DNA from 3 places in the Mesorhizobium sp. M1182 genome. Region 2 is predicted to be linked to each of the others. Evidence: predicted binding sites of a transcription regulator. Region 2 holds the regulator's gene; each other region holds the start of a gene.
The links. The regulator PhoB, encoded in region 2, activates phosphate uptake and scavenging genes when phosphate is short. The targets are predictions, from matches to a motif close to TGTCATNNANCTGTCAT.
Positions count from the first base shown of each region.

Region 1: a site for PhoB is predicted at 2,885-2,901, ahead of NKH33_RS16665 (ceramide glucosyltransferase). Genes of this name have one in related genera too.
Region 3: a site for PhoB is predicted at 4,272-4,288, ahead of phnF (phosphonate metabolism transcriptional regulator PhnF). Genes of this name have one in related genera too.

Region 1 is NZ_JAMYMD010000012.1:67,297-75,225, forward strand. It holds gene NKH33_RS16655 (2'-deoxycytidine 5'-triphosphate deaminase) at 1-117, opposite strand, end outside; SAM riboswitch at 253-330, shown strand; gene NKH33_RS16660 (O-succinylhomoserine sulfhydrylase) at 401-1,591, shown strand; gene NKH33_RS16665 (ceramide glucosyltransferase) at 1,629-2,780, opposite strand; gene apaG (Co2+/Mg2+ efflux facilitator ApaG/CorD) at 3,008-3,400, shown strand; gene NKH33_RS16675 (Hsp33 family molecular chaperone) at 3,407-4,417, opposite strand; gene argF (ornithine carbamoyltransferase) at 4,580-5,491, opposite strand; gene NKH33_RS16685 (aspartate aminotransferase family protein) at 5,506-6,705, opposite strand; gene NKH33_RS16690 (GcrA family cell cycle regulator) at 7,061-7,585, shown strand; gene NKH33_RS16695 (magnesium and cobalt transport protein CorA) at 7,744-7,929, opposite strand, start outside.
Region 2 is NZ_JAMYMD010000003.1:153,806-161,734, forward strand. It holds gene NKH33_RS05655 (ROK family protein) at 112-1,356, shown strand; gene phoB (phosphate regulon transcriptional regulator PhoB) at 1,366-2,055, opposite strand; gene phoU (phosphate signaling complex protein PhoU) at 2,072-2,779, opposite strand; gene pstB (phosphate ABC transporter ATP-binding protein PstB) at 2,812-3,615, opposite strand; gene pstA (phosphate ABC transporter permease PstA) at 3,612-4,463, opposite strand; gene pstC (phosphate ABC transporter permease subunit PstC) at 4,467-5,456, opposite strand; gene pstS (phosphate ABC transporter substrate-binding protein PstS) at 5,516-6,577, opposite strand; gene NKH33_RS05690 (hypothetical protein) at 7,232-7,585, shown strand; gene NKH33_RS05695 (DUF2865 domain-containing protein) at 7,669-7,929, opposite strand, start outside.
Region 3 is NZ_JAMYMD010000002.1:444,334-452,262, forward strand. It holds gene NKH33_RS04680 (sugar ABC transporter ATP-binding protein) at 1-1,423, shown strand, start outside; gene NKH33_RS04685 (ABC transporter permease) at 1,420-2,385, shown strand; gene NKH33_RS04690 (zinc-binding alcohol dehydrogenase family protein) at 2,456-3,472, shown strand; gene phnF (phosphonate metabolism transcriptional regulator PhnF) at 3,491-4,234, opposite strand; gene phnG (phosphonate C-P lyase system protein PhnG) at 4,369-4,830, shown strand; gene phnH (phosphonate C-P lyase system protein PhnH) at 4,830-5,441, shown strand; gene NKH33_RS04710 (carbon-phosphorus lyase complex subunit) at 5,443-6,555, shown strand; gene NKH33_RS04715 (alpha-D-ribose 1-methylphosphonate 5-phosphate C-P-lyase PhnJ) at 6,552-7,463, shown strand; gene phnK (phosphonate C-P lyase system protein PhnK) at 7,460-7,929, shown strand, end outside.

The sequences.
Region 1 (7,929 bases), on a different contig from region 2:
GAGGTCAAGGCTGGCCGGCTGGATCTGATCGGCATCGAGCGTGCGCGGCGATTTCAGCGCGCCCGTCTGGAACAGCGCGGAAATATCCTGATCGGGAAGAATGCCTGTCTGCCGCAAGGGTCTGGCTCCGTTCGAACGCCGGGCGAGGTCTTGTTCTGTCGCAGGTCCGACCGTGGACGCGTTTGGCACCTGCTTGGTACAACCCTCTTAATCATGCCGGCAATTGACGCAAGCGTGGCGCGGGTCTAAAGCTCGTTATCCCGTGGTGATTTGGCCGGTCGGCTTGCAGCCACGTTAAACAAGTCGCTAAAGGACCGTCGGGCCGCAAGGCCATATGGACCGGTTGCGACTTTCGCGACCGGTTTTTTGTTGTTTGGACCAATTTTGGTGTTTGGATGGAATGATGACCAAGAAGCGCGACTGGAAGCCTCAGACCGCACTCGTGCATGCCGGAACGCTGCGTTCCGGCTTCGGCGAGACCTCCGAGGCGATGTATCTCACCCAAGGCTATGTCTACGAGACGGCGCAAGCGGCGGAGGCCCGCTTCAAGGGCGAGGAGCCGGGCTTCATCTATTCGCGCTATGCCAATCCGACGGTCGACATGTTTGAAAAACGCATGTGCGCGCTGGAAGGAGCCGAAGACGCGCGCGCCACGGCATCCGGCATGGCGGCGGTGACGGCAGCACTGCTGTGCAGCGCCAAGGCGGGCGACCATATCGTGGCGGCGCGCGCGCTGTTCGGCTCCTGCCGCTGGGTGGTCGAGACGCTGGCGCCGAAATACGGCATTGAGGCAACGCTGGTCGACGGCACCGACATCGCCAATTGGGAAAAGGCGGTCAAGCCAAACACCAAACTGTTCTTCCTGGAAAGCCCGACCAATCCTACGCTGGAAGTGATCGACATTGCCGCCGTCGCGGCACTTGCCAATGCGATCGGCGCCAGGCTGATCGTCGACAATGTGTTCGCCACGCCCTTGCAGCAGAAACCCCTGCAGCTCGGCGCCCACATCGTCGTCTATTCGGCCACGAAGCATATTGACGGCCAGGGGCGCTGTCTTGGCGGCATCGTTCTGTCGGACAAGAAATGGATCGACGAGAACCTGCATGACTATTTCCGCCACACCGGCCCAAGCCTCTCGCCCTTCAATGCCTGGACGCTGCTGAAAGGCCTGGAGACGCTGCCGCTACGCGTACGCCAGCAGACGGAAAGTGCCGGCCGCATCGCGGATTTCCTGGCCGAGCGCCCGCAAATCGCCCGTGTCATCTATCCCGGCCGTGCCGACCACCCGCAAGCGGCCGTGGTCAAGAGGCAGATGTCGGGTGGCTCGACGCTGATCTGCATGGATGTGAAGGGCGGCAAGCAGGCGGCCTTTGCCTTCCAGAACGCACTCGACGTCGTGCTCATTTCCAACAATCTCGGCGACGCCAAGAGCCTGATCACCCATCCGGCGACGACGACGCACAAGAACTTGACCGATGAGGCCCGCGCCGAGCTCGGCATCGGACCGGGAACGCTCAGGCTGTCAGTTGGCCTTGAGGACGCCGACGACCTGCTCGAAGACATCGAGCAGGCACTGAGAGTTGCCGGATAAGGGCTGGCCGAACAGAGGCGAGCGGGAACGCGCCCGATCAGGCGCCGGACGGGGTCTCTTCCAGCTCCGCGACGGTCTTTGTCTGGATAGTCATCACGTTGCCGCGCCAGTCGACGGCGCCGCTCAGCCATCCGCGCGCCCAAATGGCGGGAAGCATCAGGTCTCGCGCCATCATCGCCGGGATCGTGCGCGGCGACAGGTGCCATCCCTTGGCCGAGGCCAAGGCGCATTCCGGCAGGTAGGCCGCGACCAGCACGGCGATGGCGGTTGCCGGCAGGCTGACGCCGGCGTCAGCCGCCGCGATCAGCGCAAACACCAGCGGCGGCGCCGCGCCGATCAGGATCTCGGGGGCGAAGAACAGCGCGAAGGTGACGCGGCGCAGCCGCGCCCAGCGCGCCTGCCGCGACCAGATCTCGCCAAGCGTGCGCCGGCCGAGCGGCTGTTCGAAGGGCGAGGCGACAAGATTGACCCGCAGTCCGAGCCCGTTGACCAGCTTGGTCGCGGCCGCGTCCTCGGCGATCTCGGCGGCAAGCGCGCGGATGCCGCCATTGGCGTCGAGCATCGGCTTGTTCCACAACATGCTCTTGCCCTGCGCGAAGCCGAGGCCGAGCGCCTCTCCGGCGTACTGCCAGCGTGCCTGCAGCGTGTTGAGAAAGGCGCATTCGACCTCCCCCCAGAAGCCGTCCGGCCGCGAGCCGATCGGCGTCGAGCAGACGAGGCCGGTGTCGTGCCGCCATGCCGCCATCAGCTGCTGGACGTAGTCGCTCGGCATAAGCACATTGGAATCGGCAAGGATGACCCAGCGATAACGCCCCGCCTCCCAACCCTTCACGCAATTGTTGAGTTTTGGATTGCCGCTGATGCGGTCGTCACCGACTAGAAGGCGGGCGCGAATAGCTGGAAAGCGCGCCATTGCTGCGGTGATCGGCTTGACCACCGGGTCGTCGGCATGGGCGACACAGAAGATGAGTTCGTAGCGCGGCCAGTCGAGTGAGAAGGCGCGCTCCAGCGTCTCTTCGGCAAACGGCTCGACGCCGCGTGCCGGGATGACGATCGATACCGGCGGCGCGTTGGCGGGCGGTGCGATCCTGGCTGGTCGCTTCAGCTTCAGCGAAGCTAACAGGATGCTGGCGAGATTTGAAAGAAGGAGGGCTATGGAAAGGAGGGCGGCTGCGAATGTCGGTTCCATCGAGATCTGGTCACTCCAGAAGTGCCGGCCGCATGACGGCCGTTTTCAACAATTCGACAGAACGCTGAGTCGCCCGGCACAAGCCTGCACACCATCATTGTCATGTGTCACTTAAATGACATTGTTTTTCGGCACCTGCGCTCGAGTCGGGCAAGGAGATGACGCGCATCGTTGATCAAACTGCGCTGAGCGTCGAAAGTTCCATCTACATTGCTTTGGAGCAGTTTATGTACAGTGCCGTCACCCGCAACATCGAAGTGCAGGTCAGGCCGTTCTATCTGGAGGATCACTCCGACCCGCCGCAAAACCGCTATGTCTGGGGATATCAGGTGACCATCGACAATCAGTCGGATGAGTTCGTGCAGCTTCTGTCGCGCTACTGGCACATTACCGACGGCACCGGCAAGGTCGAGGAAGTGCGCGGCCCCGGGGTCGTCGGCGAGCAACCCGGACTCAACCCCGGCGACAGCTATCAGTATACGTCTGGATGCCCGCTCTCGACGCCATCCGGCATCATGGTCGGGCACTACACCATGCGCAACAGGCGGGGCGAGACGTTCGACGTCGCCATCCCCGCCTTCTCGCTCGACTTGCCGGGAATGCGGCGCACCGTCAATTGACGGCCGTCATCCGGCCGCTGCAAACTCCGCCGGGTCGAAGTCATATTGCTTCGAGCAGAATTCGCAGGCGACGTGAATGCTGCCATCCTCGGTGCTGTCCCTGATCTCCTCGGCGGAAAAGCCTTCAAGGATGCCGTGGATCTTCTCCCTTGAGCATGAGCACTGGTCGGCGACCGGCACCCCGCCGAACACGCGGACGCCATGCTCGTGGAAAAGCCGGTAAAGCAGCCGTTCGGCACCGATCGTCGGATCGATCAGCTCGGTCGGTTCAATAGTACCAAGCAGCGCCAGCAGCTCCTGCCAGGAATTGTCGGTCGGGTCGTGGATTTCCTCACGCGGATCGCCGTCGCCACCTGGAAGGTCGGGTACGCGCATGCGCTCCGCCGATTGCGGCAGGAATTGTGCCAGCAGGCCACCGGCCCGCCATTGCTCGCGGGCACCGCCGACGCCGGGCGTCAGAAGCTTGGCAACCGAAAGCCGGAGGTCGGTCGGAATCTGCTCAGACTGGCGGAAATAAGTGCGTGCGGCATCTTCCAGTGTGACGCCGTCGAGCTGGACGATGCCCTGGTAGCGTTGTGTGTGAGCGCCCTGGTCGATGGTCAGCGCCAGGACGCCGCTGCCGAGCAGCGTCTGCGGTGACGTCTCGCCGGCAGAAGTCAAAGCCTGCAGCCGGTCGGCATCGAAGCGGGCATAAGCGCGCAGCGCGTGCGGCGTGGAGAAATCCGCGACCAGCATGTCGACCGGCCCGTCGGTGCGGGTCTGCAGAATGAACTTGCCCTCGAACTTCAGCGAAGTTCCGAGCAATACCGTCAACACACAGGCTTCAGCCAGGAGCCGGGCGACCGGCTCGGGATAGTCGTGGCGGCTGAGAATAGCATCGAGCATCGGCCCGAGCTGGACGGTGCGACCGCGCACGTCGAGCGGGCCGACCTCGAACGGCACGACATGGTCGTCGCCGGCGTAGCCGAATTCGCCGAGCTTGGGTTTATGTTCAGCCAATTGATGAGTTTCCAACATGACAAAGCTCCGGGGCGCGGCGATGCCGCCCTCCGGGGCGCATGCGACGAGACGCGCTCGATTTGCGTGATGCGCCTGAGATAGGCACCACCAACTCCCGGATCAAGGCGGCCCAGATCAAGGCGGCGCAGATCAGGCCGGCCCGGATCACCGCGGCTCGTATCAAGCGCCCAGGCACCAGGCCAGGACCGCCTTCTGGGCATGGAGCCGGTTCTCGGCCTCATCGAACACCACCGAATGCGGTCCGTCGATGACCTCGTCGGTAACCTCCTCACCGCGATGCGCCGGCAGACAGTGCATGAACAGCGCATCCGGCTTGGCTTTCGCCATCAGTGCCGCATTGACCTGATAGGGCAGGAAGACATTGTGGCCGCGGGCACGGTGCTCCTGGCCCATCGACACCCAGCAGTCGGTGACGATGCAGTCGGCCTCGTGAACGGCCTCCTCGGGCGAACGGGTGAATTTCAGCTTGCCGCCATTGGCTTTCGACCAGTCGACATGCTTCTGGGCCGGTTCGCTGCCCTCGGGCACGGCGACATTCAGCTTGAAATGGAACCGCGCGGATGCCTCCAGCAGCGAATGCAGCACGTTGTTGCCGTCGCCGGTCCAGGCGATCGTTTTACCGGCCACCGGACCGCGGTGCTCTTCGAAGGTCATGATGTCGGCCATCAGCTGGCAGGGATGGGTCTCGTCGGTCAGCCCGTTAATGACGGGGACCGTAGCGTTTTCCATCAGTTCCAGCAGCCGGTCATGCGAGGTGGTGCGGATCATGATGGCATCGACGTAGCGCGACAGCACCTTGGCCGTGTCGGCAATGGTCTCCGAGCGGCCAAGCTGCATCTCGGTGCCGGTCAGCATGATCGTCTCGCCACCCAACTGCCGCATACCGACGTCGAACGACACGCGCGTGCGCGTCGACGGCTTGTCGAAGATCATCGCCAGCACCTTGCCTTCGAGCGGCTTGCTGCGTTCGCCGGCCTTGAGCCTTGCCTTTCGCACCGCTGCGTCGTCGAGCATGAAGCGCAGATCGCCTTCGGAAACGGCGGAAAGATCGGTGAAATGGCGAAGGGACATCAGGAATTCCAGGATTACTTCGCAGCGGCAGCGACGATGGCATCTGCCAGGCTCTTGGCGCCGGCACGAATGCGCTCGAGCGCTTCGTGGATCTCGGCGTCGGTGACGGTGAGAGGCGGCAGCAGGCGGATAACGTTGTCGCCGGCCGGAACCGTCAAGAGATGCTGGTCACGCAGTGCCACCGTGACCTTGGTGTTGGGCATCGCGCATTTAAGCCCGAGCATCAGGCCGGTGCCCCTGATGCTTTCGATAACATCCGGAAATTCGTCGGCGACGCCAGCGAGCCCCTGCTTCAACAGCAGTGCCTTGCGCTGGACGTCTTCGAGAAAGCCGTCTTCCAGTACCACGTCGAGCACGGCGTTGCCGACCGCCATTGCCAGCGGATTGCCGCCGAAGGTGGTGCCGTGCACGCCGGCGGTCATGCCGACCGCTGCCTCGTCGGTGGCGAGGCAGGCACCCATCGGGAAGCCGCCGCCGATGCCTTTGGCCACCGCCATGAGGTCGGGGGTGACACCCGCCCACTCATGCGCGAACAGCTTTCCGGTGCGGCCGACGCCGCATTGGACCTCGTCGAAAATCAGGAGCAGTCCGTGCTGATCGCAGAGCTGCCTGAGCCGCTTCAGCGATTGCGTCGGCACTTGCCTGATGCCGCCCTCGCCTTGCACCGGCTCGATCAGGATCGCCGCGGTTTCAGGCGTGATCGCCTTCTCGGTGGCATCCACATCGTCGAAACCGACCTGGTCGAAGCCGTCGACCTTGGGGCCGAAACCTTCCAGATACTTGTACTGCCCGCCGGCGGCGATGGTCGCCAGGGTGCGGCCGTGGAAGGCGCCTTCGAAGGTGATTGTGCGGTAGCGCTCGGGATGGCCCTTGACGAAGTGGTAGCGCCGCGCCGTCTTGATGGCGCATTCGAGCGCCTCTGCGCCGGAATTGGTGAAGAACACCTTGTCGGCAAAGCTTGCGTCGGCCAGCCGCTCACCGAGCCGGCTCTGTCCCGGAATCTCGTACAGATTAGAGACGTGCCAGAGCTTGGCGGCCTGCTCGGTGAGGGCCGCGACCAGATGCGGATGGCTGTAGCCCAACGAATTCACGGCGATGCCGCCGGCGAAATCGAGATATCGCTCGCCCTTGTCGGTGACCAGCCAGGTGCCTTCACCGTGGTCGAAAGCCAGGGGTGCGCGAACAAAGGTCTCGAAAAGCGCCGAACCGCTCATTATATGCGTCTCCGGAACCGGAAAAATCAAAAAGCCGCCAAAGCGGCGGCCCTTGTGGCTTATCGTGTTTTTCGGCCGTGAAGTCAACGAAAAGGTCGCGCAAGGTCGCGCGGCAAGCCCCCCAGCATAACGCCGGCTCCTAAGCGACCGGGCAAGTTGGGGAAAACCGAAAAAACCGATTCGTGTTGGCCTTGGGACTCTTGTCACCGAGTCAGCGCATAAGGTAATTGTAGCAGAGAAATAACTAGATTTCGTGCGGCGGACCTAATCACCCGATATATGTGGTGTCTGCCCGGCAGAAGCCGGGTCGGGAATGGATTCCGATTGCCGCACGTTTCAGCAGGAGCGCGGTCTCATGAACTGGACTGACGAGCGAGTCGAACTTCTCAGAAAATTGTGGTCGGAGGGCCTCAGCGCCAGCCAGATCGCCGCACAGCTTGGCGGGGTCAGCCGCAATGCGGTCATCGGCAAAGTGCACCGGCTGAAACTGTCCGGTCGCGGACGCACGACCGCCTCACCGGCACGCCAGAAGAAGACGGTGCAGGGATCGACGATCCAGAAATCGGTGTCCCGGGCAGCAAGCGCCACGCGCCATGCCACCACCTCGATGTCGATCGGTGCGACCGCGCTCAAGGCGCAGTTCGATGCCGAACCGGTGGCGCGCCACTATATCCGCCCGGTCGAGAACGTCGTCGTGCCGATCTCGCGGCATCTGCAACTTGTCGAACTCAACGAGCGCACTTGCAAATGGCCGAACGGCGATCCGCTTTCGGAAGACTTCCATTTCTGCGGCAACGACGCCGCCGAAACCGGCCCCTACTGCAAGTACCACGCCCGCGTGGCGTTCCAGCCGGCATCGGAGCGGCGGCGGAGCAGATAGTTAGGGGAATAGGGGAGTAAGGCAGTACGGCAGTAGGTGAATTGTAGAGAAGCGCGCTCCCGAAGCGATAGCCTACTGCCCTACTGCCCTACTGCCCTACTGCCCTACTGCCCTACTGCCCTACTGCCCTACTGCCCTACTGCCCTACTGCCCTCGCTTCAAAGCCACCCATTCTTGCGAAACCGCCAGTAAAGAAACGTGCAGATCAGGGCAATTGCCGCCAGGACGGCCGGGTAGCCATATTCCATCCTCAGTTCCGGCATGTCGCTGAAATTCATGCCGTAAATGCCGGCGAATGCCGTCGGCACGGCCAAGATTGCGGCCCATGAGGCAAGCTTCTTGGA
Region 2 (7,929 bases):
ACAGCGCCACCTGCATCTGACACTATTTGCCTCATCCGACACTATTTGTCGGACATTACCGACGGCTTCCGGTTCATGAGCGGCCGCGGCAACCGGGAGGAAAGCAAAACAATGTCGGTCGGAATCCGCCATGACGATTTGCGCCGGCGCAACCGGGCGATGGTGATCTCGGCGGTGCGCCGGGCCGGCCAGCCATCGCGTACTGAGATCGCAGCTACCACCGGCCTCAGTCATTCGACCATATCGGCGATTTCTTCCGACCTGATACGGGAAGGCATCCTCGCCGAGAGCAAGCCAAGTGAGCCCGTTTCGTTGAAACGCGGTCGTCCGCAAGTCGGCCTCGCCCTCAACCCGGAAGCGGCGGCGGTGCTGACCGTGGTGTTGTCGCTGAATTTCCTTTCGGCCGCCATTATCGACTATACGGGACAGGTGGTCGCCGAGGAACAGCGCCGGCTGGACACGCTGACTATGCCGCGCGACGAGCTGATCCGTGAATGCATGGCCATCGTCCGGCGCCGGCTGCAGGATCCAGATCTTGACGTCCGCAGTGTCGCCCGCATCGCCCTGGCGATTCAGGGCATTACCGACTCCCCTGCACGCGCCATGCTGTGGTCGCCGATCACGCCGCAGACCGACATCGCCTTTGCCGACATGCTGGAGGACGAATTCGGCATCCCGGCAACGGTGGAGAACGACTGCAACATGATGGCGGTGGCTTTGCGCTGGCGCAATCCGGATCGCTATCGCGACGACTTCATCGCCATCCTGCTTTCGCATGGCATCGGCATGGGGCTGGTGCTGAAGGGCGAACTGTTCACCGGGACGCATTCCTCGGGCGGCGAATTTGGCCACATGATCCATCGTCCGGGCGGCGCGCTCTGCCGTTGCGGGCGGCGCGGCTGCATCGAGGCGTATGCCGGGAACTACGCCATCTGGCGCAACGCCAGGCAGATGAGCGAAGACAGCGAACCGGTCGCCGACGTCAGCGACGCCGACATGCGCGCACTGGCGGCCCGGGCGCGCGAGAAAGATGGGCCGGAACGCGAGGCCTACCGCAAGGCCGGCGAAGCGCTGGGTTTCGGTCTCGGCTCGCTGTTCGCGCTGATCGATCCGGCACCGGTCGCGATGGTCGGCGCCAGTGCCGCCGCCTTCGATCTGATCGAGCCGGCCTTGCGGAAGGCAATCGCCCAGACCGCCGGCGGCCAGCATTCAGGCTCGATCTCCTTCGATACAGAGCCGAACGAATTGCCTCTGATCCGCGAAGGCTGCGCGATGCGGGCGTTAAGCTTCGTCGACCAGGAGATTTTCGCGCCGGGCGCGCAAATGAGGCCCAGCGTCAGAAAGAACGTAGCCTGACCAGGCGGGTCAATCTTCCCTGATCGCATAGCCGGCGCCGCGGATGGTGCGGATGACATCCGGCATCCGGCCGTTGTTGACGGCTTTGCGCAGCCGCCCGACATGCACGTCGACGGTGCGTTCGTCGATGTAGATTGTCTCCCCCCAGACATTATCGAGTAACTGGCTGCGCGAGAAGACACGGCCCGGATGCCGCATCATGAACTCGAGCAGCCGGAATTCGGTCGGCCCGAGCCTGATTTCGCTCTTCTTGCGATAGACCCTGTGCGATTCGCGATCGAGCACGATGTCGCCGACCTTCAGCACGCTGGACAGCACTTCCGGCTTGGCGCGCCGCAGCAGCGCCTTGACCCTGGCCATGAATTCCGGTGTCGAAAACGGCTTGACCAGATAGTCGTCGGCGCCGGTCGAAAGACCGCGCACCCGGTCGCTCTCCTCGCCGCGCGCGGTCAGCATGATGATCGGCAGCCGCTCGGTTTCGGGGCGCACCCGCAACCGACGACAGAGCTCGATGCCGGAAACCGCTGGTATCATCCAGTCGAGCACCAAAAGGTCGGGCACATTCTCCTGCAAACGGATCTCGGCTTCGTCGCCGCGTGTCACCACCTCGACCTGGTAGCCTTCGGATTCGAGATTGTAGCGGAGCAGCACACCCAACGGCTCCTCGTCCTCCACCACCATTATGCGTGGTGCGATCATCGGCTGGGCACCCCCATCATGTCACCGGTGCGGACATTGTCGTTTCGTCCTGCTTCGGACGATTGACCGGCAATTGCTCGCCGGTCAGCACATAATACGCATTTTCGGCGATGTTGGTGACATGGTCGCCGATCCGCTCCAGATTCTTGGCGCAGAACAGCAGGTGCGTGCAAGCGGTGATGTTGCGCGGATCTTCCATCATGTAGGTCAACAGCTCGCGGAACACGGACGTGTATTTAACGTCGATGCGCTCGTCGGCGGCACGAAGCTTGGCCAACGCGGCCGCATCGCCTGCAGCATATTCCTCGATGACACCCTGCACCTGGATGAGAACCAGCTGCGCCATCGCGTCGATGGAATGCGACAGGTCCCGCGGCGTGGCGCTGAGGCCGACCGCACTCACGCGCTTGGCGATATTCTTGGCAAGGTCGCCGATGCGTTCGAGGTCGCCCGCCATGCGGATCGCTCCGACCACATGGCGAAGATCGTGGGCCATCGGCTGGCGTTTGGCGATCAGGGTGATAGCGCGGTCGTCCAGTTCGCGTTGACGCGCATCCATGATGGCGTCGTCGGAAACGACGCGTTGCGCCAGCACGTTGTCGGAATTCAACAGCGCCTTGGTCGCCCCGCCGACCATCGAACCGGCGAGGTCGGCCATGTCGCGGATCAGCTTGCTGATCTGCTCGAGATCCTCGTCGAAAGAAGCGACTGTGTGTTCGCCCATGGTCCTGTCCTCATATGCATGATCGGAACGGCTCAGCCGAAGCGGCCAGTGATGTAGTCCTGCGTGCGCTTCTCGCGGGGCGACGTGAAGATCTTCTCGGTCCGGTCGAACTCGACCAGTTCACCCAGATACATGAAGGCCGTCTGGCGCGACACGCGCGCCGCCTGCTGCATGTTGTGGGTGACGATGACGATCGTGTAGTCGGCTTGCAATTCGTCGATCAGTTCCTCGATCTTGGCAGTCGACAGCGGGTCGAGGGCCGAAGCCGGTTCGTCGAGCAGAATGACTTCCGGCTTCACGGCCACGGTGCGGGCGATACAGAGCCGCTGCTGCTGGCCGCCGGATAGGCTCAAGCCGCTGGCGTTGAGCTTGTCCTTGACCTCGCTCCACAGCGCGGCGCGCTTCAACGCCTGTTCGACGCGGCCGTCCATCTCGGACTTGCCGAGGTTCTCGTAGAGCCTGACGCCGAAGGCGATGTTCTCGTAGATCGACATCGGGAACGGCGTCGGCTTCTGGAACACCATGCCGATCTTGGTCCTGAGGAGGTTGAGATCCTGCGACCGGTCGAGAATGTTCTTGCCGTCGAGCAGCACCTGGCCCTCGGCCGTCTGTTTTGGGTAGAGCTCATAGATGCGGTTGAACACACGCAGCAGCGTCGATTTCCCGCAGCCCGAAGGGCCGATGAAGGCCGTGACGCTGCGCTCGGGCAGCGACAGGCTGATGTCCTTCAGCGCCTTGCTCTGGCCGTAGTAGAAGTTGAGATTCTTGACCTCGATCTTCGTCTTCTCGGTGACCGTTTCGGTCATCGTCATGTCTGGGGACAACATCTGTGTCATCTGTCCTCTCTGCGTCCGGTAAGGCTGCGGGCGAGGATGCTCAAGCCCAGAACCGTCAGGGTGATTATGAGTGCGCCGGTCCACGCCAGTTGCTGCCATTCCTCGTAAGGGCTGAGAGCGAACTGGAAGATGGTCACCGGCAGGCTGGCCATCGGCGCGTTGATATTGCTGCTCCAGAACTGGTTGTTGAGCGCGGTGAAGAGCAGCGGCGCCGTCTCGCCGGAAATGCGTGCTATCGCCAGCAATATGCCGGTGACGATGCCGGACAATGCGGCGCGGTAGGCGACCGAACGGATCACCACCCAGCGTGGCGCGCCGATCGCGGCACCGGCTTCACGCAACGCGTTCGGCACCAGGTTGAGCATGTCTTCAGTGGTGCGCACGACCACCGGAATGACCAGGATGGCAAGCGCAACGGCGCCGGCAATGGCCGAGAAATGTCCCATTGGCCGCACCATCAGCTCATAGACAAACAAGCCTATGATGATCGACGGCGCCGACAACAGGATGTCGTTGATGAAGCGGACGACGGTGGTGATGCGCGAAAAGCGTCCATACTCGGCCATGTAGGTTCCCGCCAGCACGCCGATCGGCGTGCCGACGACAACGGCGATGATCGTCATCAGCAGGCTGCCCGTGATGGCATTGAGCAAGCCGCCGGCCTCGCCCGGTGGTGGCGTCATCTCGGTGAAGACCGCGAGCGAAAGCCCGGCTATGCCCTTATAGACCAACGCGCCGAGAATGAGCGCCAGCCAGGCAAGCCCGATGCCGGCGGCGACGACGCAAAGCGCCATCATCACCGAATTCCTGGCTTTGCGGCGGCTGTGGAGCGATGAGGATGTCGACATCGGTCAGGCTCCCGTACGGGCGTCGATCCGCATCAGCATATAGCGGGCGGCGGCGAGGATCAGGAAGGTGATGACGAAGAGGATCAGGCCGAGCGAAACCAGCGAGGAGGTGTAGAGGTCGCCGTCGGCCTCGGTGAATTCATTGGCGATGGTCGCCGAGATCGTCGTGCCCGGCGCGAACAGGGAGGCACTGATGCGATGTGCGTTGCCGATGACGAAAGTCACCGCCATGGTTTCGCCGAGTGCCCGGCCGAGGCCAAGCATGACGCCGCCCATGATACCGATGCGGGTATAGGGAATGACCACGCGCCGGGTCACTTCCCAGGTCGTGCAACCGATGCCATAGGCCGATTCCTTCAGCACCGCCGGCACCGTATCGAAGACGTCCTTGGTGATCGAGGTGATGAAGGGCAGCACCATGATGGCGAGGATCAGCGCCGAGGTCAGAAGGCCGATGCCGTAAGGAGGGCCGGCGAAAAGGCTGGATAGTCCCGGCACGCCGTGGAAGATGTTGATGATGAAGGGCTGTATCGTCGTCTGCAGGAACGGCGCGAACACGAACAGGCCCCAGATGCCGTAGATGATCGAAGGAATGCCGGCCAACAGCTCGACCGCTATGCCGATAGGACGCCTGAGCGGGCGCGGGCAGAGCTCGGTGAGAAAGATTGCAATGCCGATGCCGATCGGAACCGCGATCAGGATGGCAATGGCCGCCGTCACCAGCGTGCCGTAGATCGGCGCCAGTGCGCCAAATTTTTCCGTAACGGGATTCCAGCTCTCAGTCGTCAGGAAAGAAAAACCGAACGACGACAGCGCCTGCCATGAGCCGGCAAACAGCGAGATGGCGACACCGCCGAGGATGACCAGCACAAGGATTGCGGAAGCGCGGGTGAGTCCGCGGAATATGGCATCTGTGAGCGCGAAGCGCCGCACAGTAGCTTCCCTGGCCCGGGCTGCTGCAGATGATGGCATGGCATCGGAAGCGATGGTCATTGGGTCCTCGCGATTAAAGGCAACAGGGAGGGCGCCATCGACGCCCTCCCTGGAGGAGATTACATAGCCGAGTAGAGCGGCTTGCCGTCGTCGCCGACGACTTCCTTGGCCCACATGGCCTTGACGCTCTCAACCACCTTGTCGGGCATCGGAACGTAGTCCAGCTCGCCGGCCATCTCGTCGCCCTTGTCGTATGCCCAGGCGAAGAATTTGAGCGCTTCGCCGGTGGTCGCGGCATCATCCGGCTTCTTGTAGAGCAGGATCCACGTTGCCGCCGTCATCGGCCAGGACTCGGCGCCCGGCTCGTTGGCGAGGATGACGCCATAGCCCGGCTGCGAGCTCCAGTCGGCATTGGCCGCTGCCGCCGAGAACCCCGCCGCGGTGGGCTCGACCTTCTTGCCGTCCTTGTTGATCATATCGGTGTGGGTGAGCTTGTTCTGCTTGGCGTAGGCATATTCGACATAACCGATCGCGCCGCCGGTCTGGGAGACGTTGTTGGCAACGCCCTCATTGCCCTTGGCGCCGATGCCGACCGGCCATTCCACGGCCTTGTCGACGCCGACCTTTTCTTTCCAGACCGCGCTGACGTCGCCGAGGTAATAGGTGAAGTTGAACGTCGTGCCCGAACCATCGGAACGGTGAACGACCGCGATCGCCTGCGAAGGCAGCTTGACGTCGGGATTGAGCTTCTTGATCGCTTCGTCATCCCAGCTCGTGATCTTGCCGAGGAAGATGTCGGCCAGCGTCGGGCCGTCGAGAACCAACTCGCCCGGCTTGATGCCTTCGAGATTGACGACGGGAACGATGCCGCCCATCACCATCGGGAACTGAGCCAGTCCGGTCGCTTCAAGCTCGTCGCCCTTGAGCGGCGCATCCGAAGCGCCGAAGGTAACGGTCTTGGCCTTGATCTGCTTGATGCCGCCGCCGGAACCGATCGACTGGTAGTTAAGGCCAACGCCGGTGTCTTTCTTGTAGGTGTCGGCCCACTTCGCATAGATCGGGTAGGGGAAGGTGGCGCCGGCGCCGGAGATGTCCGCGGCGAGCGCGGCGGACAGGGTGAGGGTGGTCGTCGCCGCAGCCATTGCAATCGCAACGGCCGCCGAGCGGATGAAATGTCTCATGTGGCCTGCTCCTGTTCGGAATATGGTCTCTCGGCGCCATTCCTCCGGCGCCCGCTGAGGCCAATAGCCCCCGATTATTACAGTCGCATGACAGTTTCATGTCGCTCCGGTAACGACGTCCAGCCGGGTTAAGAAGGAGCGGCCGCGGGCTTTTGTCGGCATGGGCCGCGGTTTGCCGCTGGAATCAGCAGCTTGCGTGAATTCCGGCCGGCATCGTCTGCTCGGCGATCGCAGCCACCGGCTTTAAAAGAAAAAAGCCGGACGGGAGCGCGTTGCATGCAGCCAGAACGTGTCATGGCCGCGCCATCGCCGAAACAGGTCCGTTGGGGTAAATCTGACCCTGTTTCTTGCCGGCGGTCGCTGCTCCCGCCCGTAACTGGAGGAGCGGAACTTCGAATATCCCATTGTCGCCACTGAGCGCGGCTTTGGTATGGTGCGATCGCACCATGGCCTTACGCTGGAAGCGTTGACGAATCGCAAGGTTCTAACTCGCGCTGGACCTCCATCCGCGCCCGACCCGGCGCTCGATCTTCGAGCAACGCCTTCCACTGGAAGTGCGACGACTTCTACTTCACGGTATCTACTCCCTTCGCCCTATTCCGCGGGTTGTCGGTTAGGCCGAAGCAGCGTTATAAGCTTGCAGGGGTATTGCTGATGTCTCGACGGATTCTGCCTGTCTTCCTGTGCCTGGCGCTGCCTCTGGGAAGCGGCTGCGCGCGCAGCTATGACGGCACCGTCATCATTCCCAAGCCGCTCGATGTTCGCCGTTTCTGGGACAGGCCTTCGCCGCAGGCGCAAGCCGAACAGTCGCAACTGGAGACCGACGTCTTTCCAGTGGCGCCGCAAACGCCGAAAAGGCCGGCGGTGCGCAGGAGCGCGGCTTCCGTTGCAACGCCTCGGAGGAGGGTCACCAACAACCCGCCCATGCTGTCGCCGGAGTCGACGAAGCCGCTAACTTGCAAGAATGTCAGCGAGCCCGGTAAACGGGCCCGCATGGTCTGCGAATAACCAGCCGACGTCGGTCGATGCGCACGGCTCCAGGCCTTGAAGCGGCTATCCGGCCAGCCGTCTCGGAACATCGCCCGCCCTGGTCAGTCCGCCGGGAAAAAGGCCGGCCCGACCACTCTCACCGGCCGCGCGCCGATCGCTTTCTCGATCGACTGATGCTGGGCAGTCCCTGGCACCTCGAAAACCGACGTTTTTGCCCCTGCGAGAGCCGCACCGGCAGTTTCGATCCCGGATTCAGGAATTTCCGCGACGACGCCAAGATCCGGCTTTGCGGTCGGCAACGGAATGATGGCGTTGCTCATGTTGGCCGGTGTCACGGTTCGTGCCCTGAGTTCGGCAACGCG
Region 3 (7,929 bases), on a different contig from region 2:
GGCCGGCGAGATCCACGCCATCGTCGGCGAGAACGGCGCCGGCAAATCCACCCTGATCAAGCTTCTGACCGGCGTCATGCCGCGCACCTCCGGCGACGTCATCTGGGAGGGCAAGCCTGCCGCATTGGCAACGCCGCATGAGGCGATGGCGCTCGGCATCAATGCCGTGCATCAGGAAGTCGTCCTGTGCCGCCATCTCACCGTCGCCGCCAACATGTTCCTCGGCGAGGAGGATTCCCGCTTCGGCATCCTGCAGCAGCGGGCGATGGTCAGGCAGGCGCAGAAGATCATCGACGATCTCGGCTTCGACCTGCCGGCGCATGTCATGCTGGGTGACCTGACCATCGGCCAGCAGCAGTTGATCGCCGCCGCCCGCGCCACAGTGCGCGGCACTAAATTCCTGATCTTCGACGAGCCGACCGCCTATCTTACCCGCAAGGAGGCCGACCAGCTGTTCACGCTGATCCGCCGGCTGAAGGGCGAAGGCGTCACCATCATCTACATCAGCCATCGCATGGAAGAAGTGTTCGAGCTCGCCGACCGCGTCTCGGTGCTGCGCGACGGCACGCTGGTCGGCACCAGGAACATTGCCGAGACCAATGACGCCGAGCTGGTCAAGATGATGATCAACCGCTCGATCGAGCAGGTCTACCACAAGGAGCATTTCACCCCCGGCGCGACCATCGTCGAAACCAGGAACCTGTCCGGCAAGGGTTTCGAAAATGTCTCGATGTCCGTCCGCGCCGGCGAGATCGTCGGCCTCTACGGCCTGATCGGCGCCGGGCGCAGCGAGTTCGTCACCACGCTCTATGGCCGGCACCGCAAATCGGCCGGCCAGATCCTCTGGGAGGGCAAAGAGGTCAAGGTCAATTCCGAACATGACGCGATCAGGCTCGGCATGGCGCTGGCCCCGGAAAGCCGCCGCGACCAGGGCCTCTGCCTCAACCTGCCGGTCGGACTCAACCTCAATCTGCCGATCTACAAGCGCATCTCCAGCAATCTGCTGATCTCCCGCGCGCAGGAAAAGGCGCAAGCCGATCGCCAGATCGCCGACCTGCGCATCAAGACGCCGACGCGCGGCGCGCTGGCCTCCAGCCTGTCCGGCGGTAACCAGCAGAAGATCGTCATCGGCAAATGGCTCGCCCATGGCGCCAAGCTATTCATCTTCGACGAGCCGACTGTCGGCGTCGACGTCGGCACCAAGGCCGAGATCTACCGCCTGTTCGGCGCGCTGTTGTCCAAGGGAGCCGGCATCATCCTGATCTCGTCCTACCTGCCCGAGGTTTATGAACTCGCCGACACGCTGCACGTGTTCCGGCGCGGCAAGCTGGTGGCCACGCACGGCTTTCGTACCGCTGACCACGAGGAGATCCTCACCCAGGCGCTGGCCGAGAAACAAGAAAAACCGGGAGGACGGATATGAGCACCGAGGCGATCGCTGCCGAAAGGCCGAAACGCAACTACAACGCCCTGTTCGGGCTGACACTGCTGGCGCTGCTGGTTCTTTTATGGATCATCCTGTCGGTGGCGACGCCGAGCTTCGCCTCGGCCAACAACATCTCGAACCTGTTGCGGCAAGGGTCGATGATCGCCATCCTGGCGGTCGGCCAGACCTTCGTCATCATCACCGGCGGCATCGATCTTTCCGTCGGCGCCGTGGTCGGCTTCGCCACTGTCATCGTCGCGATGCTGATCAACGCCGGGACACCGGTTTTCCTCGCCATCCTGATCACCTTGCTGGTCGGCGTCGCCATCGGCATGTTCCATGGCTTCGGCATCGTCAAGATGGGCCTGCCGCCCTTCATCATCACCCTGGCAACGCTGACCTCGCTGCGCGGGATCGGTCTGTTGATGACCAATGGCAACTCGATCTCGATCAACAACGACGCCTTCCAGACGTTCTCGCGCAGTTCCTTCGCCGGCGTCCCCAATCTGTTCTGGATGGTGATCCTGGTCGGCATCCCAGCCTACATCTTCCTGCACCACAGCCGCTGGGGCCGCTATCTGTTCTCGGTCGGCTCCAACGCCGAGGCGTCGCGCCTGTCAGGCGTCAACGTCCAGCGCACCATCTACATGGCCTACACGCTGTCGGGCCTGTGCGCGGCCTTCGTCGGCGTGCTGCTTGCCTCGCGCATCGGCATCGGCAATCCGACGCAGGCCGAGGGCTGGGAATTGCAGGCGATCGCCTCCTCGGTGATCGGCGGCACCTCGCTGTTCGGCGCTGTCGGCTCCGTGCACGGACCGCTGCTCGGCGCCTTCATCCTTGCCACCATCAACAACGGCGCCAATCTGCTCAACGTCAACGCCTTCTGGCAGCGCATCATCACCGGCGTGCTGATCATCGTCATCGTCTATTTCGACGGGCTGCGCCGCCGCGGCAAATAGACCGCCTCCCAACAATCGCCGGCCTCGCCACAGCAGGGCCGGCAGTCCCATGAACCGACTGGATTGAAGCATGAAAGCCGTCGTCTGCCGCTCGCCCGGCGAACTTGTCCTCGAAGATCGTCCGGCGCCTGGCGCGCCCCCCGCCGGCTGGGCGCTGGTCGCCGTCAGCCATGTCGGCATCTGCGGCACCGACTATCACATCTTCGAAGGCAAGCACCCGTTCCTCGCCTATCCCCGCATCATGGGCCACGAGGTTTCCGGCACCGTGATCGAGGTTGGCGTGGACGTCGATCTCGCCGTCGGCGAAGCGGTGATCGTCAATCCCTATCTCGCCTGCGGCAAATGCAACGCCTGCCGGCAAGGCAAGCCGAATTGCTGCGTCAGGATCGAGGTGCTCGGCGTCCACCGCGACGGCGCCATGTGCGAGCAGATCCTGGTGGCGGCGCAAAATCTTTATCCGGCAAACGGCCTGTCGCTGGCCGATGCCGCCGCCGTCGAATTCCTGGCGATCGGCGCCCATGCCGTGCGGCGCTCGCTGGCTGATCCACGTGCGCGCACGCTGGTCATCGGCGCAGGCCCGATCGGGCTCGGCACGGCGCTGTTCGCCCGCATCGCCGGGCTCGATGTGACGCTGCTCGACATGAGCGCTGAACGGCTTGGCTTTGCCGAAAGCGAACTCGGCTTCGCGACGCTCGACGGCTCGCGAGGCACCGCTGCCGACCTGGTGCGGGAAGCAACCGGCGGCAACGGCTTCGACGTGGTTTTCGATGCCACCGGCAACACCCGGTCGGTGCAGTCGGCCTTCGCTCATGTCGCGCATGGCGGAGCGCTGGTCCTGGTCAGCGTCGTCAAGGACGACATCGCCTTTTCCGATCCCGAATTCCACAAGCGCGAGATGATGCTGATCGGCAGCCGCAACGCCCTGCGTGCCGATTTCGACCATGTCGCCGCCTCGATCCGCAACGGCGCGCTGCCGCTGGCAAAGCTTGTGACGCACCGCACCACGCTTGGCGAGACGCCGCACGACCTCGCCCGCTGGGCGCATGAGAAGTCTGGCCTGATCAAGGCTGTCATTCAGGTCGGATGATGCCAGGGCTGCCGTATCTCAGAGCGCCGACAATTTGAGCTCGATCCGCTCGGCCGGGAAGCGCGACTCCGAAAACTGTATCGGCTGACCGTCGGGCGTGACGTTGACGGCGACCGTCACCAGCACGATGGCGCCGGGCTGCAGCTCGAGGTCCGCAAGGTCGGCGGCATCGGCATGGCGCGCCGACAGCACGGTCGATTGCCTGAGATAGTCGTCGATGCCGAAACGTGCCAGTGATGCGGTGATCGAACCGGTTTCCGCCATGGCGGCATCGATGCCGGCAAAGCGCCTGGCATCGAACCAGCCGGCCGCGCGGGACACCGGCATTCCATCGGCTTCGCCGCGCGTTTCCAGGCGTATCACATCGGCCCCCGTCGCAAGGCCTAAGCCCTCTGCGACACGACGGTCGGCCGGCTCGATCGATGACGCGAGCAAGGTGATATGCCGCTCGGACGCCTGTCCTTGCAATCCCTCGGAAAAGCGGGTGCGGGCGCCGATCGGATAAGACAGCCGGTTGCGCGACAGCACGAAGGTGCCGCGCCCCTGCTCCGCCCTGAGCACACCCTCCTGCACCAGCGCTGCGATAGCGCTACGCACCGTGTGGCGGTTGACGCCATAGCGTCCGGCCAACGCGATCTCCGGCGGCAGCGCGGCATTCTCGGGAAAATCGCCGGCGGCGATCGAATGCAGGATCTGGTCGGCGATCTGTCGCCACAGCGCGACACCGCTGCGCCGCTCGATGCGGTTGGCTTGTCCGATCATCTCCCGCCCCAATTCTTTGCGCCGATCTTTTGGCCCGTGTCACGTGCCCGTCATGGACACGCGCTAGATAACGAGTATAATTTGTATAGTTGTCTATATCAATAGACAAATTCACGCAAACGAGGAGTACGGCCATGCGAGGACGGGAAGCGCGAGAGCGGGCCGAGCGCAAGGCCGTGATGACGACGCTGGCGCAATCGGCCGGCGACGACATCGTCCGCCTCTGGGACGAAGCCGGCCTGCCTTGCGAAGCGGAACTTCTGCGTGGCCCCGAAACCGGCCTGGTTACGGTACGCGGCCGCATCGGCGGCGGCGGCGCGCCCTTCAATGTCGGCGAGGCGACGGTCACCCGTGCCACGGTGCGGCTTGCGTCCGGCCATGTCGGCCACTGCTACGCGCTCGGCCGCGACAAGCAGAAGGCAAGGCTGGCGGCAATCGCCGATGCGCTGTGGCAGGACCCGGCCCACCGCAATGAGGTCGAGATCAGGATCGTTGCGCCATTGCAGGCGGCACTGGCCAAGGCGCGTGAACAGCGCCGCGCCGAGACGGCGGCGACCAAGGTCGATTTCTTCACCATGGTGCGCGGAGAAGACTGATGAATATCGCCACTCAATCCATTGAAGGCGGCTTCGCCGATCCGGTATTCAACGCGCAGACCGTATTCCGTGCCGTGATGGACGCGATGGCGCGGCCAGGCAGTGTGCAGCCGCTGCCGGCCCTCGCCCACCCCCCGGTGCCGCTGTCGGCCACCGCCGGCGCCGTTGCGCTGGCGCTGTGCGATAACGACACGCCGCTCTGGCTCGACCACGCCTTGCAGGCTTCAGCGACGGTGAAATCCTGGCTTGGCTTTCATACCGGCGCGCCGCTGGCCAACACCCCGGCCGACGCGCATTTCGCGCTGATCGCCACGCCGGCCGAGATGATGGCGCTCGACGGGTTTTCGCAAGGCACCCGGGATTATCCCGATCGCTCCACGACGCTGATCCTCGAGGTCAGCGATCTTGTCTCCGGCGCTGCGCTGCTGCTCGAAGGCCCGGGCATCGAGACGACGGCGACGATCGCGCCGGCGCAAATGCCGCGCCATTTCGTCGAGCAATGGAAGCAGAACAAGCAGCGTTTTCCGCGTGGCGTCGACATCATCCTCGCCACGTCCGAAGCAATTGCCTGCCTGCCGCGCACGACGCGCATCAAGACGATGGAGGCATAGCATGTATGTCGCGGTAAAGGGTGGCGAAGCGGCCATTCGCAACGCCCACAAACTGCTCGCCGACCGCCGGCGCGGCGACCGCTCGGTGCCCGCACTTCGCCTCGACCAGATCGTCGAGCAGCTGGCGCTCGGCGTCGACCGGGTGATGAGCGAAGGTTCGCTCTACGACCGGGAATTGGCGGCACTCGCCATCGTCCAGGCGCGCGGCGACATGATCGAGGCGATCTTCCTGGTTCGCGCCTATCGCACCACGCTGCCGCGTTTCGGCTACACAAGGGCGATCGACACCGGCACGATGCTGGTCGAGCGACGGCTGTCGGCCACCTACAAGGACCTGCCCGGCGGGCAGCTGCTCGGCCCGACTTTCGACTACACCCACCGCCTGCTCGATCCCGAGCTCGCCGCCGGCGGCGATGTCGCCGAACCGGAGCAGCGCGCAGGCAAGGCGGAAGCCATGCCGCGCGTCTCGGCCATCCTCGCCCGCGAAGGCCTGATCGAGCCCGACGGCGACCTGCCTGGGGATCATACCCCCGGCGACATCACCCGCGAGCCGCTCGAATTCCCGATGGCGCGCGACATCCGCCTGCAGGCGCTGTCGCGCGGCGACGAGGGGTTTCTGCTGGCGCTCGGCTATTCCACCCAGCGCGGCTACGCGCGCAACCATCCCTTCGTCGGCGAGGTTCGCATCGGCGAGGTCGAACTGGAACTGGACGTGCCGGAACTGCCCTTTGCCGTGCCGCTCGGCAGCATCCGCGTCACCGAATGCCAGATGGTCAACCAGTTCAAGGGCTCGGCCAAGGCGCCGCCGCAATTCACCCGCGGCTATGGCCTCGTCTTCGGCCAGAGCGAGCGCAAGGCCATGGCCATGGCGCTATGCGACCGCGCGCTGCGCGCCTCGGAGTTGGGTGAGGATGTCATCGCCGCAGCGCAGGACGAGGAGTTCGTCATCTCGCATTCCGACAATGTCCAGGCGACCGGCTTCGTCGAGCATCTGAAGCTGCCGCATTATGTCGACTTCCAGGCCGAGCTCGACCTCGTGCGCCGCATGCGCGCCGAGCATGATGCCCGCGAAAATGCCGGCAAGGCCGAAGAAAAGAGGCAGGCAGCGGAATGAGTGCACAACCAGCGGACATCGCCACCTACAACTTCGCCTATCTTGACGAACAGACCAAGCGGATGATCCGTCGGGCGATCCTCAAGGGCATCGCCATTCCTGGCTATCAGGTGCCGTTCGCCTCGCGCGAAATGCCGATGCCCTATGGTTGGGGCACCGGCGGCGTGCAGGTCACCGCTTCGATCATTGGCCCGGACGATGTGCTCAAGGTCATCGACCAGGGCGCCGACGACACCACCAATGCGGTTTCGATCCGCGCCTTCTTCAAGAAGGTCGCCAATGTCGCCGTCACCACCGAGACGGCCAAGGCGACCATCATCCAGACGCGCCACCGCATTCCCGAATATCCGCTGAGTGCCGGCCAGGTGCTGGTCTATCAGGTGCCCATCCCCGAACCGCTGCGCTTCCTCGAACCACGCGAGACGGAGACGCGCAAGATGCATGCGCTGGAGGAATACGGTCTGATGCATGTAAAACTCTACGAAGACATCGCCAGGCATGGCCGCATCGCCACCACCTACGCCTACCCGGTCAAGGTTGAGGGCCGCTATGTGATGGATCCCTCGCCGACGCCGAAATTCGACAATCCGAAGATGCACCGTTCGCCGGCTTTGCAATTGTTCGGCGCCGGCCGCGAAAAGCGCATCTACGCGCTGCCGCCCTTCACCGATGTGGTCAGCCTCGATTTCGAGGACCATCCGTTCGAGGTGCAGACCTTCGACCAGCCCTGCGCGCTGTGCGCGGCCGAGAACGTCTATCTCGACGAGGTCATCCTCGACGACCATGGCGGCCACATGTTCGTCTGCTCCGATACCGATCATTGCGAGAGGCGGCGCGCGGAAGGCGGCCGCGGCCATCTCGCGCCCGAGACCCATCTTGCCCCAGGAAAAACGGAGCCGGCGCAATGATCGACGAACCGCTGCTGCGCGTTTCGGCACTGTCCAAATTCTACGGCTCGCGCGTCGGCTGCGAGAACGTCACTTTTGACCTCTGGCCGGGCGAAGTGCTGGCGGTGGTCGGCGAATCCGGTTCCGGCAAGACGACTTTGCTCAACTGCCTGTCAACTCGACTGCTGCCCAGCTCCGGCACCGCCAGCTACCGGATGCGCGACGGCCAGTTTCGCGAACTCTACCGCATGAGCGAGGCCGAGCGCCGCTTCCTGATGCGCACCGATTGGGGTTTTGTCCATCAGAACCCGGCCGACGGGCTGCGCATGACGGTGTCGGCCGGCGCCAATGTCGGCGAGCGGCTGATGGCGGTCGGCGACCGTCACTATGGCAGGATCCGCGCAACGGCGGTCGACTGGTTGTCTCGTGTCGAGATCGACGAAGACCGCATCGACGACGAGCCGCGCGCCTTTTCCGGAGGCATGCG